Regions from separate parts of the Undibacterium sp. Di27W genome, predicted to be linked through region 2. Evidence: riboswitches for the same ligand, from Rfam matches in the RefSeq annotation. Region 2 holds a riboswitch; the other holds the start of a gene.
What was found. A riboswitch is a leader RNA that binds a small molecule or an ion and turns the genes downstream of it on or off. The one in region 2 is predicted to bind glycine.
Positions count from the first base shown of each region.

Region 1: linked by a shared signal. The riboswitch ahead of ACO0LF_RS27440 (hypothetical protein) and the one ahead of gcvT (glycine cleavage system aminomethyltransferase GcvT) in region 2 are both predicted to bind glycine.

Region 1 covers NZ_JBMPOS010000018.1:58,506-63,089, forward strand. The annotation lists gene ACO0LF_RS27420 (hypothetical protein) at 139-414, opposite strand; gene ACO0LF_RS27425 (YkgJ family cysteine cluster protein) at 431-727, opposite strand; gene ACO0LF_RS27430 (C39 family peptidase) at 843-1,430, opposite strand; gene ACO0LF_RS27435 (hypothetical protein) at 1,475-2,224, opposite strand; gene ACO0LF_RS27440 (hypothetical protein) at 2,395-2,595, opposite strand; glycine riboswitch at 2,761-2,859, opposite strand; gene ACO0LF_RS27445 (hypothetical protein) at 3,147-4,532, shown strand.
Region 2 covers NZ_JBMPOS010000001.1:238,699-243,282, reverse strand. The annotation lists gene gcvP (aminomethyl-transferring glycine dehydrogenase) at 1-547, opposite strand, end outside; gene gcvH (glycine cleavage system protein GcvH) at 667-1,044, opposite strand; gene gcvT (glycine cleavage system aminomethyltransferase GcvT) at 1,138-2,268, opposite strand; glycine riboswitch at 2,349-2,487, opposite strand; glycine riboswitch at 2,499-2,587, opposite strand; gene ACO0LF_RS00995 (penicillin acylase family protein) at 3,101-4,584, opposite strand, start outside.

The DNA of each region.
Region 1 (4,584 bases), on a different contig from region 2:
AATTAGCTAGATGTATGAAGTTTGTATGAAATTTATTCATGATTTGTTATGTCAGGTTCTTTTACATGCCAAGGCGTGTTGACATGTTTAAGCAGCAATATTTGCTGTAAATGCCAGTTGCATGACCTGGCATAGCCTTCATTTCTTGTTTAGTACTTTGAGTGATTTAGCTGCACTCACCAGCATGGTCAGTAGGAGAAACAAGTGCATGCTCACTACAAGCATGGTCCCCAACTGTGCATGAAGCTGGTCCAGCATATAGGCCAGGCCCCATGCCAGCAGCGGGAATAAGGGGATGATGGGAAATATGGATACACTTCCCATGTCCCCTTTTGCGCTTTTCTCTAAGACGGCCGTTGGTATCCAGATGAGCCAGGCAAGACTGGCAATGAGTAGGGCGTAGAGATCAGTCATGGCCGACGTAGGGTATTCAATGTGGCGCGGTCGCGGCTTCAAGCTGTGTCAAATAAAACATCGCCTGCTCCTTATTTTCCCCGCACATGTCAAACGAAGCCTTTAAGCCCGCGCAAACAGCCGGGCGGCTGGCATCGCCAAAAATCTTGCAACCCAAATCTGCATCCAGTTGTATACAGGGCACACCGGCGGGTTTGCCATTCGGCATGCCGGGTATGGGGCTAGTGATGGACGGTGCTATACAGCAGGCGGCGCAGTGGGGGCGGCAGGAAAAAGAAGTACTCATGCGCGCATTGTAAAGTATGCGTCTCATGGCACGCCAGCAGAAAGAGGTGCTTTGTATGATGCACGGCAGGTAGGAGGTGTTAAATGCACAAGCTCCCACCTGCTTATTTCATGACGTATATGTCACAGCAATGCCAGGGTGATCAGCCACTGACATTCATACGCTGGGTATGTGTCCACTGATGATCATAGTCAGATACCGCAGAACCATAAGTCCTGTAGGTTTTACCTTCACCCGGCCATGGGTTCATGATGTAGATGTAATTGGTACCATTGTAGACTTCATAGCCAGAACCGACCATGATATGGCCGCCGCCATTGGTCCAGCCATAGCGGATGATGAAGGGGCGGTTGGCATTGATGTCATTGACCACGGTATTCCATGAAGATGCATAGCTATAAGCGTTGTTGGATACGCCCCAATGGCTCAGGATGTTTTGCACGCTGCCACCGCTGCCATACATGGAGTTGGGCTGATTGGCGTTGCTATTCCAGTTAAAATTGCTATTGCCGCAGGCATAATTCAAGCCAAAAGCCCAGTTGACGATCTGGCACTGGCTGGGATTTTGATTGTAGAAACTCAGTAATGCCTTGCTGCTGCCTGCCCAGCACCACTGGCTATGCTCCTGGGTCACCAGCGGTATGTTCAGCGCGCGTGACTGCGAAAAGGCGGATGACATACCCAGCATGATGCCCAGTGCAAGGATCAGTCTTAACAGATTTTTTTGCATGATATCTCCATATTTATTGTCAGTGTGAGCGGTAGTTTTTTTGTCTAGCGGAAGTTATCCAGATTGGTTTTGATACTGGCGCGCAGCGGATCAAGGATGTCGCTTTGTTCCAGCAAACCATTATTGGCAGAGGCTGTTCCGGTTTTTTCGCTGCGCTGTTGCAGCAGCAGGGTTTGCCGCGCTGCCTGCAAGGGTGCGAAGCGGGCACGGGCATCAGTCGGGGAGACGACTTCCAGGAAATCCGACATGGCCTGGTAGATGCGGATGAAGCGCAAGTTAGAGCGTGTGCTATTGCCATGCACGGCGATCGCTGCATCCACATCCTTGGCCAGCACTGCGCCACCATAGGAGGTGATGCCCCAGCGGCCATTGTCTTGCCTGAGGGTTGCCAGGCCTATCGGGGTGTCATGCAGGCTGATGACAAAGCGCCATTCGCCCGTGGCCTTGGCCAGGCTGCGCAAATCACTGCGACCGGCCAGGACATCTTGCGGTGGAATGCTATACACAGGGAAGCCATAACTGATTTTGGCATCCTTGAGGTCTTGCACATCATTGACTTCCAGCGGGAATTCGGCAGGCAGAGTACCACCGCGCCGCTGTACATTGAATTGCACAAAGGCGGCGAAATCACGTTGTGCCGCGGCGTTGACCAGGCGGGCCTGCTCTGTCGTGCCAGCGATGTCGCTACTGATGTTTTGTGCCAGTAGTGGTGCGCTCGTCACGGCACAACCAAGGCTGAGTATCAAAGCGGCGAGCGTGGATTTTTTGTATCTTGAAACGGAGTTCAAATGCATGATAGCTTGCTCCTTCTAGAGTGGTAGACAATAGCCCGCCTGTCCAAGCGGGCTGGGCGGCTTGAAACATGGCATGGTTCACATGCCGGACAAAATTACCCGCTGGTGCGGGAATAGGGATTAGCGCAACGAGCTAGATCTGAACTATCTCGCTGAGCTATGTCGTGGCATCAACAATGCAGGTGACTGCACCAGAGGTGCGTGTGGTGATCATGCTTAAGTAAATGGTCTGTGCTGAGATGGTCTTTGTCGCCATGGCTGTCGTGTTTGGCTTCTTCAGACCTGGTTTTTTTACCAGGTCCAGACTTGGCGAGCGCGCAGGCAGCAGCCATCGCGGTGACAGTGTCACCGTGTAATTTCATGATTTTCATGATGTAGAAACTCCGGGCGTCAAAGAGATATCTGCGCGCAAAATACGCTGCGGATACCCCCTCTGTCCTGGACCTGAGAGATTTCGCCTGCAACTGCTGGTGGCAGTGCAATGCTTGCTCCTTCGGTGTGCCGGGCGACGTAGTCCGGCAGCTCTTCAGAGTTTAAAAATGATAACGGTCCTTGTTGCCTGAGAGTTTCCGGGGTGGTTGCTCCTTCGGCGCTGCCCTTTTTTATGCGTAGACAGTCTCTCCCGATATCACCTGGCTTGCGCCTTTGTGCTCAACCCCTTGTGTGGGTCGTAGAAATGAGCATAGTGCACGTCTTAATCATTTACAAATTATTTTTTGATGTCAAAGCATTTATTTTCCGCGCAATGCATTGCGGCCGTAGCTTTGAAAAAAATGAATGCCAGCCCAAGATCGTCAATAAGCTCTTACATGCTTTGGTATGCTTGGTGTTTGTCCCTTGGCCCAGCTATCATATGGCTACTATCCAGCCTATTTTTTTATCCATGTCTCTGCAATTTCCCCGGGTTTCGCGATCACGCCCCTTGTCCCTGCTAGTCAAACTCAGCCTCAGTTGTGGGCTGGCATTGAGTTCTATCCCACTCCAGGTCCAGGCTCAGGACAAACCCGCAGCACAGCAAGCTGCCAAGGAAAAAGGCAAGGAAAGTGCCTGGCTGACTAGCTCTGCGCTGAGCAATTTTGCGAAAAAAATGGTGGAAAGTCGCTACATGCCCTACAAGTTGGTGGGGCAAAAAGATGGCAAGAGCATGCTGACTTACAAAGCATATTTCCAGCCCTTGCCACGTGATATAGAAAGATTTTATTACTATTGGGCCATGACGCCGGAATGGTATGCCACTTACAAAAACAATATGGCAGAAGAAGGTTATCAGGAAACCTGGCACCAGTCTTTTAGCGATGCGGCCAATACCGAATTACATCAGGCGGTGTGGCAAAAAAAACTTACGGGAAGTCCAGAGGTTCCCAAAGTGGGTAGCGGCTATGCTGATGAAGAGCATGAGCAAAACATCCTGGCCTCAATGTTATGGCGCGGCGAATTTAATAAACTGGACCAAACTCTGGACGGTGGCTTTGCGAAAAAACAGGCTGGACAATTAAACTCCAATACCCTGTATACGCGTTTTGGCACCCTGTCACGTTTGGATAAAGAGTACAAAAAACAATTTGATCGCTGGGTAAAAACCAGTCGGCATGGATATGCCTATCTGGCGCGTGGGATGTTCTTGCAAGAGCAGGCCTGGGAAGCGCGCGGTGCTAAATTTGCTGCCGAGACCAGCAAGTCACAGTTTGCCGCATTTCACCGCCTGGCTGCTCTGGCCAGACAGGATTTTAATAAGGCCAATGAAAAAATCACGGCATGCGCTATCTGTGCCGGTGAATTGATACGCAATAACAAGGCGCTCAGCAAGCAAGAAGATGATCTGGCTTTGCTCAAAACCGCTCTGCAACAAGACCATGGCCTGTATTCACCTGCCTATGCCTATCTGAATAAACTACTGCCGCAATGGGGTGGTTCATTTAACGAGATGGAAGCCTTCATCAATTACATCAAGCAAAATACCGACGATGAGATACTGGTGGAGCAATTGAAGTCACGACTGTGCTACGAGCGTGGCATGGCCATTTATCGAGAAGATACTGAAGGCGCACGCATCTGGCTTGAAAAAGGCTTGAATAGCCAGCCCTATCAATTGCTGATCAACGAACTGGCCCTGCTATATGCCAAAAAGAACAGCCACCAACAGGCCATAGCCCTGCTGGAAAAGAGTATGGCGAATGGCAATGAATGGGATCTCTATACCCTCGAGGCCCTGGCTCAGTCTTATTTTGCGCTAGGCATGCAAGTCAAGGGTGACAAGCTCATCGCCAAGAGGGATGAGGCTGTCCGGCGCTTCAGGGATGGTGAATAGAGAGATTGTGCTTCTGATATCGGATCTTCATCAGGCTTCAGTTAAAATCTAT
Region 2 (4,584 bases):
AGACATCGGCAGCGACATAAAACACATTCGATTTGGATTTGCCTACGCGCTGTATCAGCGTCATGGCTTCAGCCGCAGCCGTGCCTTCATCGAGCATGGATGCATTGGCGATGTCCATGCCAGTCAGGTCAGTGATGACTTGCTGGAAGTTCAAGATGGCTTCCAGGCGACCCTGGGAAATCTCTGGCTGATACGGTGTGTAAGCTGTGTACCAGGCAGGGTTTTCAAAGATATTGCGCAGGATCACGCCAGGCGTATGCGTATTGTAATACCCCTGACCGATCAAAGACTTCAGTACACGGTTTTTCGACGCCAGTGCCTTCAATGTGGCCAGTGCTTCCTGTTCGGACTTGGCTTCTGTGAATTGCGCCAGTGGCAGCACATCGTGACGGCGGATATTGGCCGGGACGATGGCATCAATCAGGGCTGTGCGGTCAGCATAGCCCAGGGTTTTCAGCATGGCGGCTTGTTCTGCTTCAGAAGGGCCGATATGGCGAGCGATGAAAGCGTCATGCGCTTCCAGTTGGGTCAGTGAAGGACGGGTCATGGTATATGGGGTACAGAAGAGTAACGTGGAATATCAGGTGTAGCTATGCGGGACAAACCGCAACAGGCAAATCCATATTAAAAGAGGCAGCCACAGGGCCACCTCTTTTAACTACATAATCAGGCGATGTTCTTGGCGTAAGCTTCAGCATTCATCAAGGCATCAAGATCAGCAATATTGGCTGGCTTCAGTTTGAACAACCATGCAGCAAATGCATCAGCATTGATGGATTCTGGTGCATCGGCCAGTTCTTCATTGATGGCGACAACTTCGCCAGTCACTGGTGCATAGATATCGCCAGCTGCTTTAACAGACTCAACCACGGCGCAATCCTTGCCAGCTTCGAGTGCTGTGCCAACTTTAGGCAGATCAACGAAAACGATATCGCCCAAAGCGTCCTGAGCAAATGCTGTAATGCCGACAGTGATCGTGCCGTCTGCTTCTGTGCGTACCCATTCGTGGGATGTTGTGTATTTCAGGTCTGCTGGTACGTTCATGATGGGCTCCAGTTAAATAAATTGTTTTAAATAATAATGAGTGGCTAATCAATAGTAGTCAGTACTAACACCTTGTACTGACTGCAGATCAAATTATACGGCCAGGATTTTGCCGTTACGGACAAAAGGCAGTTTGACAACAGATGCTGCCAATTGCTTGTCACGGATAACAACATGTACAGTATCGCCTACAGATACGCCCATAGGCAAACGTGCCAGTGCAATTGCCTGTTCCATGGTCGGGCTGAAAGTACCGCTGGTGATTTCACCTTCGCCTTGTGCGCACACTACTTTTTGATGGGCGCGCAAGATGCCGCCTTTTTCACGCAGGATCAGGCCCAGGAACTGGGCGTTCTGGCCTTGTGTTTGCAATGCTTGTTTGCCAACGAAATCGCGTTCACTGACCAGGTCGATAGTCCAGGCCAGACCAGCATCAAGCGGGTTGACTGTTTCATCCATGTCCTGGCCATACAGATTCATGCCAGCTTCGAGACGCAGGGTGTCGCGCGCACCCAGGCCAGCAGGTTTGACGCCAACCGCGACCAGGGCATTCCAGAAATCAGTCACGCGATCGGCAGAAACAGCAATCTCAAAACCATCTTCACCGGTATAACCAGTGCGTGCCACCATGACTTCACCAAAGGAGGTGTCGGCCACGATAACAGCATTGAAAGGTTTGATGTCTGCGCTGGCAGCCTTGGTTTCTGGCAAGACTTCCCATGCCTTGGCGCGGGCATTCGGGCCCTGCACTGCTACGAGAGCGAAAGCGTTAGCACCATCCCGGCGCTGGGTAATGGTCAGGCCGCTATTGGTTTCTGCATTGCGGGCATTCATCCAGGCGATGTCTTTTTCTGCCGTGCCAGCATTGACGACGAGGCGGAACCAGTTTTCGCTGAAGAAATAAATGATGAGGTCGTCGATGACCGTGCCTTCAGGCTTCAACATGCAGGAATACAGGGCCTTGCCCGCCACCTGCAATTTATCGACATTATTGGCTACCAGGCCACGCAGGAAGCTGCGTACATTTTCGCCCTGCAAATCAACGACACACATATGGGATACATCAAACATGCCGCAATCAGTGCGCACAGCATGATGTTCTTCGATTTGGGAACCATAGTTGACGGGCATGTCCCAACCGCCAAAATCAACCATTTTTGCGCCAGCCGCACGATGGGCTGCATTGAGGGGAGTTGCCTTGAGTGATGTCGCTGCTTGCGTCATGAGTGCCTCATTACCAGATTGCCAGATTGAAGGGACGAACAAACGCATGCCGACGAATAAACGTCGCATGCGCTGAAATCGCATACCCCTCTGTCCTGGTACCTGAGAGATTACGGGAGCCATGTATGTTTGCTGCCCGCGCGCACCTTCGGTGGGTAGTCCGGCGAATATTTATAAAAATAAACCTATCTGCCGCTACCGCTCTCCAGAGTTGGGGCAACTTTTAACTACCCCGTTGATCGGTCCTTTGTGCCTGAGAGTTTTTTGGGTATTAGCCCCTTCGGCGGTAACTTTCGTCACGCTCTCCCGATCAAGTAGCGCGATTATATAAGGCTTGCAAGGGCTTGGGTAGTTGAGTGTGGAAATATTTACAGAAAAGTGCTTAGCTCATGCTGGAATTGTTAAATTAGCAAATAAAATTTTATTTTAAAGAAATTCTTGTATTTGCTTCCATTGCCAAATCGACTATTTAAATATACTTTCCATTTACCGCCTATATTTACCTGATAGTAAATCTCATCCTTGCAGACTGATTTGAATCTTGCATTTTGCGTGAGGCAAATATCTTAAATGCTTTTGCCAAGCTGAAATTAATAACCAGTATTCGTGAAATTATGATTGCAGGCCGGGGGTAGCCCGGCCTGCAATCTTAAATGACGTGTGAAGGTATTTGAAAATCCGAATGCTCAAACACTAGGGATCAGAAATTAGCTCACGCAATAGTTGACCACGAACGCCACTGGATTCCAGCCAAAAGCATGCTGGAATGACGTCAATATGTGCGTTGCATCATTGCCGGATTATGCTTCGGTGATGATGGTAACAGGTCCTCCTATTTCCCCCTCAACACCAACACACTCTTAGCATGCCCCACAACATCCTTCTCACTCAAATACTGCTGCACATAAGTCCCAGCCGCAAACCCTGCCGCCTGATCATTGTAGTGGGCATCAAACAAAACCCCGCTCTGCCCCACGGGATTAATGCCTAGCGCTTTCGAGGCATCGGCAAAATCAATCAGGCGTCGTGTGGATGGCCCGTACACGACATCCCAGGGTGCTGGCCCTATAGGTCCGGACAAATTATTTGGCACTTCACGCCCACCCGCAACTTCAAACGGGCCTATGTTGAATAGCTTGTCCAGCGGCTTTTGCTGAGATAAAGGATGCTTGTGCGTCAGCGTATGCGCCTTGCCCCAGGTCCATTGCTTGCTGTCGGTGCCGAAAGTTTTTTGCAAATGCGCGATGCTGTCGCGCCAGGCCAGTGCCAGGATATCGTCGCGGGTTTCCACTGCTGACGTGGCACGATTATCCCACCAGGGTGAATTCGCATCTGCGAGCAAGCGTGGCAAGGCATAATCGAGTGCGCGGGTGCGCAAGAGGTTTTTAAATTGGACTTCACCGACTTCATTCGCCATCGCCGCATAGGTGATCTGATACAGTAATTGGCTGAAGATGGTGGGCGCTATGCTATTCGCCTGGTAACTGCCATCCCATTTCTCCAGCAATTCCAGCAAACGCTTGCCGTCTGCATCAGTTACTTGCTTGCGCAAGATGGGCAAGATGGAGGGCAAAATCTGGGCAGCATAAGCTGTCTTATTATCGAGCTGCAAAGCCTGGCTGTTTTTGGTATTCCACTTGATGCCAGGCTGCGACAGCAAAACATCTAGACGACGCGCGCGCTCATTCAGATTGTAATAACCGGGTATGGCAAAATCTGCCGATGGCAGGGGCTGCTGATTGGCCGAGACAATGTAGCCACGAGCAGGATTGACCTCATGCGGATTATCGGCGAAATCAGTAAAACCAGGTTTGTCCGCTTCTGCCGTGCTGCCATCGAGGATAAAAGCTGGATTGACGTCCGTTGGTCGCTTGACCAGTTTCGCCGCAGCCCACCAGGCAATATCACCTTGCGCATTGGCCCAGACGACGTTCAAACCCGGTGCATGAATATTGCTGGCGGCATGGGCGGCTAACTCTTTGGTGCTGGCACGGTTTAATTCATAAAATGCATCGAGTACGGGGTTTTCAGTTTCCAGGAATGTCCACCACATGGCGATGGGTTTGGCAGTCAGATCTTCACCCCATGCTTCACGGAAGGCGTCGCTGATGATGGGGCCATGCGCTGATGTTCTCAATTGCAGTTTGAGGGACTCACGCCCTTTGACCTTGATGATTTCTTCGCGGCTTTGCATATCCACCCACTGCCCCTTGATCCAGACTTGATTGGGATTTTGTGGATTGACTTTCTCGGCTATAAAATCGAGATCATCATTCTGGAACATGGTCAGGGTCCAGCCAAAGTTCTGGTTATGGC